2 linked regions of the Priestia megaterium genome follow. The protein of the gene in region 1 binds, or shares a complex with, the protein of each later gene. Links are inferred from orthologs where the notes say so. Each region holds a gene or a part of one and is shown on either strand. Other genes may lie near its edges. The genes, in order: trxA and trxB.

Region 1 (3,107 bases):
AGCGTTAGTAGGAAAGAACGTAAAAGCTTTAAGTGAAGAGCTTATTGCGTACGGAGCGAATAAAGTTGTTGTGACGGAGCATGAAGATTTAGCTGCTTACACATCGGATGGTTACGCTCAGGCGTTATTAGCCATCATTGAAAGTGAACAGCCTGAAGCTATCGTATTTGGCCATACGGCTCTTGGCAAAGACCTAGCGCCAAAACTGGCAGCTCGCTTAGACAAAGGACTTATCTCCGATGTGACGGATGTAGAAGTTGGAGGGGATCAAGTAGTCTTCACTCGCCCAATTTATTCTGGTAAAGCATTTGAGAAGAAAATCATGACCGATGCTTTTACGTTTGTAACGATTCGTCCAAATAATATTTCACCGCTTGCAAAAGACGAGGGACTTACAGGCGATGTAGAGGATTTAAATGTTGAAATCAAAAACCTGCGTACAGTTGTAAAAGAAGTTGTACGTAAAGCAACGCAAGGGGTTGATTTATCCGAAGCAAAAGTCGTGATTGCAGGTGGTCGAGGTGTAAAAAGCACGGAAGGTTTTGGACCTCTTCAAGAACTAGCGGACGTGTTAAATGGAGCTGTTGGGGCATCTCGCGGAGCGTGCGATGCAGATTACTGCGACTATTCTCTTCAGATCGGTCAGACGGGCAAAGTAGTCACACCAGATTTATACATTGCCTGCGGAATCTCAGGAGCCATTCAGCATTTGGCCGGCATGTCAAATTCAAAAATTATTGTTGCAATTAACAAAGATCCTGAGGCGAATATTTTTAAAGTAGCTGATTACGGAATCGTTGGAGATTTATTTGAAGTGGTGCCTCTGCTAACGGAAGAATTTAAAAAGCTGAAAGTACAGTCTGCGTAAGAGGCTGGGACAAAAGTATTTTAGACGAAGTGAAAAACGAACCATTGATCAAGATGTTTGATTAGTGGTTCGTTTTTTTGTTAGGGTAAACGTAGGTTTCATGTGTGTGGGTCTTTCTAGCAGTTGATTGGAGGGCAAGGCGAAGACTCCCGCGGAAAGCGAAGTCTTGTACAGAAATCAACTGCGGTGTCACAAGCGGTTCAGCCCATGTATACTATTTGTTCGTCTTTAGATGGGATTTAGTTATGTCTCAACCTCATGGAAAACGAAATTTTCTACGTATGTTTTTATGTGAATTGTACAAACTAGAGCGGAGAATAAACAGTATAAATGTAAGCAAAAAGTTAGCAAACCTTATTTGAAGGTGATATACTGTGAGTAGAATTTGGATATTGCATATATTTAGGAGGAATTAAAATGGCTATTGCACATGCTACAGATAAAAACTTTACAGATGAAATTAAATCAGGCCTAGTGCTTGTTGACTTTTGGGCACCATGGTGTGGCCCTTGTAAAATGATTGCTCCAGTTCTTGAAGAAATTGATGGCGAACTTAACGATAAAGTTAAAATCGTGAAAGTAGACGTTGATGAAAACCAAGAAACGGCTGGAAAATTTGGTGTTATGAGTATCCCAACTTTAGTATTATTTAAAGATGGAGAGAAAGTTGACCAAGTAGTTGGTTTCCAACCAAAAGAAGCATTAACAGAATTAATTAATAAACACGCGTAAGTCAAAACCTAGCTCAGGCTAGGTTTTTTCTTTTTCTCCACTTTTTCTCTTTTGGGAATACTTTTATTTAGCGAATATGCGTTCGTTTGTTTTATACTAGATGTAAGGAACACCGTCATAAATCCGGCTTATGTGCATGTATTGTAAGGCAGGAAAGAATGTAGGTTACGCTTCATAAGCGAATGTATAGATGGACAGAGTAAGAGAAGAGGAAGGAGAAAAGTATGAATGATTATTTAAAAGAAAAGCTGGCTATTTTACCGGATCAGCCCGGCTGTTACTTGATGAAAGATAAATATGGAACAGTCATTTACGTAGGAAAAGCAAAAGTATTAAAAAATCGAGTGCGCTCCTACTTTACCGGATCTCATGACGGAAAGACGCTTCGACTTGTAAACGACATTGTCGATTTTGAATATATCGTCACATCTTCTAATTTAGAAGCGCTTATTTTAGAAATGAATTTAATTAAAAAGCATGATCCAAAATACAATATCATGCTTAAAGATGATAAGGGTTATCCCTTTATTAAGATTACAGCTGAAAAACAGCCCCGACTTGTTATTACAAGAAAAATAAAAAAAGATAAAGGAAAATACTTCGGTCCTTATCCTAACGTTCAAGCTGCAAATGAAACAAAGCGGCTTCTTGATCGCATTTATCCATTAAGAAAGTGCTCTACCATGCCAGACAGGCCTTGTTTGTATTACCATATCGGGCAATGTCTAGCTCCTTGCGTAAAAGAAGTAAAAGAAGAGCAAAACAAACAAATTATTGAAAATATCACGCGGTTTTTAAATGGTGGATATGAGCATGTCAAAACAGAGTTAACTGAAAAAATGTTAAAAGCTTCAGAAGAACTTGACTTTGAACGGGCTAAAGAATATCGAGATCAAATTGCTCATATCGAAGCGACAATGGAAAAGCAAAAAGTAACGTTTAATGATTTTGTTAATCGAGATGTGTTTGGCTATTCTTATGATAAAGGCTGGATGTGTGTTCAAGTTTTCTTTATTCGCCAAGGAAAATTAATTGAGCGAGAAGTTTCTATGTTTCCTTTTTATAAAGAGCCAGAAGAAGATTTCTTAACTTTTATCGGTCAGTTTTATGCCAAAAATATTAAGCCAAAAGAAGTGATGGTTCCAGCAACGATTGATGCAGAGTTAGCTGAGAAATTAGTAGAAGTAGAGGTTCAGCATCCAAAGCGAGGTAAAAAGAAAGAATTAGTAGAACTTGCGTGTAAAAATGCAAAAATTGCGCTCGGTGAAAAATTCTATTTAATTGAACGAGATGAAGAGCGCACGGTTGGCGCAGTTGAACGGTTAGGAGAAGAGCTTGGAATTGCCGCTCCTTATCGGATTGAAGCATTTGATAACTCAAATATTCAAGGAACAGACCCAGTTTCTGCGATGATTGTTTTTGTTGATGGGAAACCGGAAAAGAAAGAATATCGCAAATATAAAATTAAGACCGTAAAAGGACCAGATGATTACAGTTCCATGAGAGA
Region 2 (3,130 bases), 310 kb from region 1 along the record:
AAAACAAGAACAAGCAAAAAGACTGCTTGAAGAAACGAATTTTGAAGAAGCAGTGGATTTGTTAACTGAAATAATTGATGAGTATCCAGAATTCTGGTCTGCATATAATAATTTAGCGTTAGCTTATTTTTATTTAAATAAAATTGATGAGGCAATGGATTTGCTGAATGGAGTATTAGAGAAAAACCCTGGAAATCTTCATGCGTTATGCAATCAGCTGATTTTCTATTATTATTGCCATAAGCATAAAGAAGTTGAGGAGCTTACAGACGGGCTTAGCCGCGTTTATCCGATGTCATTTGAACACCGCTATAAGCTCGGAGCAACATTTGCGTTGATTGGTCAATACAAACTATCATACAGATGGTTAAAAAAGCTTTATACACAAGGATTTCAAGGAGACAACTCATTTCATTATTGGCTCTCATATGCCTCTTACTATACCGGACGTGAAGCGTTCGCTAAAGAAATGTGGAAGCTGGCATTGGAAGACGTTCCTGATAAAGAAGGAGAGGAGCCTTGGCGCATCAGTCAAAAAGCTGCGAAGGTTTTTCAATCGAAAGTGGATGTTACAGCGAAACAGAAGTGTGCAACAAAAAATGTTCACGATCAGCTTTACAGCTTGTATATGGCAAAAAAGCTTCCTGAACAGCAGCGTCTGCTTCTTTTAGAAGAAATCAAGTCGTCCATACATATGAGTACACTTTTGGATGAAGTATATACGTACGTATGGCAGGATAAACAACATGTGATTTTTGAGGTGGCAGATGTTATTGAACTGGAGATGGAATCGCAGGCTGAAAGTGATACCCAGGATCTTTTAAGCTTTTGGTTTTATGTATATGTACAGGTATATAAACAATCCTATGATTTTCAGCATGTGAACGTAAATGCATGGGCTGCAGCCGTCACATATATATGGGCGAAAGAAAAAAGGCAGGTTATTACTCAAGCTGATGCGGCAAAACAATATTCCATTTCCGCTGCAACAGTTAGAAAGTACAGTAAAATTGTGAATACGTTATTAAATTGAGCAAAAAAATAGACGATAATAGGAAGAACATATTAGGATAGTGATAACGAAATAATTATCCATAAATTTGGAATCAACTACGAAGGAATTTCCTAAAAGGAGTGTAAAGCAATGACAGAAGAAAAAATTTATGATGTCATTATTATTGGGGCAGGCCCAGCAGGTATGACTGCTGCTGTATATACATCTCGTGCAGATTTATCAACACTAATGATTGAACGCGGAATTCCAGGCGGTCAAATGGCTAATACGGAAGATGTAGAAAACTATCCAGGTTATGATCATATCCTTGGTCCTGACCTTTCTAACAAAATGTTTGAGCATGCAAAAAAATTCGGTGCGGAATATGCGTACGGTGATATTAAAGAAATCATCGACGGAGAAGAATACAAGACAGTTCGTGCAGGCAGCAAAGAATATAAAACACGTTCAGTAATCGTTGCTACTGGTGCGGAATATAAAAAATTAGGCGCGCCAGGAGAAAAAGAACTAGGCGGCCGCGGCGTATCTTATTGTGCTGTATGTGACGGCGCATTTTTTAAAGGTAAAGAGCTAGTTGTTGTAGGCGGTGGAGACTCTGCGGTTGAAGAAGGCGTATATTTAACACGCTTCGCAACAAAAGTAACAATTATTCACCGACGCGATGAGCTTCGCGCGCAGAAAATCCTACAGCAGCGCGCATTTGACAACGAAAAAGTTGATTTTATTTGGAATACAACGGTCAAGGAAGTAAATGAAAAAGACGGTAAAGTAGGCAGCGTAACGTTAGTAGACACAAAAACAGGTGAAGAGCGCGAGTTCGGTGCGGACGGCGTATTCATTTATGTTGGAATGGTTCCACTAACAAAACCATTCGAAAGTCTAAACATCACAAATAAAGAAGGATATATTGAAACGAACGAGCAAATGGAAACAAAAGTACCAGGTGTGTTCGCAGCTGGAGACGTTCGTGAAAAGGCTCTTCGTCAAATTGTAACAGCTACAGGTGATGGCAGCATTGCTGCTCAAGCGGCTCAGCACTATGTAGAAGAGTTAAAAGAAAAGTTAAAAGCTATTCAGCAATAAGGCTGAAATCAATCTTTTACAAAACGTAATTCGGTTTTAACTGTTCTGTAACACCTGTGAAACATTGATGGGGTACTATATAGATAGTAATTGACCCCCTTTTATAAAATATATGTATGTCGGGCATAGGACGTGTTCCTATGCCTCTTTTTTGTGACTATAACAGATTGAATTTACGTATATAACAGCAAGGGTCTATTTTCAGAAAATTTAGTAATAGTTAGTTCATCTCCGTTGTGAGAGAAGTTTGTTTCGTAGTATAATAAAAGAAAATGTCAGTATACATATGATGAGGTGGAAAACATGCAAAGGGTCACAAATTGTGTATTAATGAAAGACGATAAAGTATTGTTGCTTCAAAAGCCACGAAGAAACTGGTGGGTGGCCCCGGGTGGGAAAATGGAGCAAGGAGAATCTGTAAAAGACTCTGTTGTAAGAGAATTTCGTGAAGAAACGGGAATTTATTTGAAAAATCCCACTGTAAAAGGTATCTTTACTTTTACGATGAAAGAAAACGATCAAATTTCATCTGAATGGATGATGTTTACTTTTTTTGCTACAGATTTTGATGGGACAAATGTGCTAGAATCAGAAGAAGGCAAACTCGGTTGGCATAATTTGAGTGAAGTAAGTGAATTGCCGATGGCACCGGGAGATCATCACATTATCGATTATGTAGCAAAAGGGTCGGGTGTTATTTATGGCAACTTTACGTATACAACGGATTTCGAGTTATTATCTTATCGAATTGATCCTTGTTAATGATAAATAGACATGTATGCATAGATTGAGGGGGATGGAAAATGAGTACTGGGTCTGTAAGCGATATTCAATTAGTGATTATTACTGGAATGTCAGGTGCAGGAAAAACAGTAGCAATTCAGAGTTTTGAAGATTTAGGGTTCTTTTGTGTAGATAATTTACCCCCTACATTGCTACCGAAATTTTTAGAACTCATGAAAGAGTCAGGGAATAAAATGAATAAAGTTGCTCTTGTTATGGACTTGCGAGGCAGAGAGTTTTTTGAAAGCC

Evidence for each region.
Region 2: the proteins of trxA (region 1) and trxB are in contact, whole or in part, in a crystal structure (PDB 1F6M), measured with the Escherichia coli proteins. The link is inferred for Priestia megaterium from one-to-one orthologs.

The regions. Positions count from the first base shown.
Region 1 is NZ_CP085442.1:4,610,479-4,613,585, reverse strand. What follows is about bases 169-2,942. They hold trxA (thioredoxin), read left to right. Parts: upstream 169-1,285; coding sequence 1,286-1,600; downstream 1,601-2,942. Other genes in these bases: uvrC (excinuclease ABC subunit UvrC), read left to right, coding at 1,825-2,942; LIS78_RS23950 (electron transfer flavoprotein subunit alpha/FixB family protein), read left to right, coding at 169-868. Outside these bases: more of LIS78_RS23950, read left to right, coding at 1-168; more of uvrC, read left to right, coding at 2,943-3,107. UniProt on the Escherichia coli protein: Participates in various redox reactions through the reversible oxidation of its active center dithiol to a disulfide and catalyzes dithiol-disulfide exchange reactions.
Region 2 is NZ_CP085442.1:4,920,576-4,923,705, reverse strand. The notes cover bases 325-3,121. They hold trxB (thioredoxin-disulfide reductase), read left to right. Parts: upstream 325-1,144; coding sequence 1,145-2,098; downstream 2,099-3,121. Other genes in these bases: rapZ (RNase adapter RapZ), read left to right, coding at 2,902-3,121; LIS78_RS25620 (8-oxo-dGTP diphosphatase), read left to right, coding at 2,402-2,860; LIS78_RS25630 (tetratricopeptide repeat protein), read left to right, coding at 325-1,033. In the rest of the region: more of LIS78_RS25630, read left to right, coding at 1-324; more of rapZ, read left to right, coding at 3,122-3,130.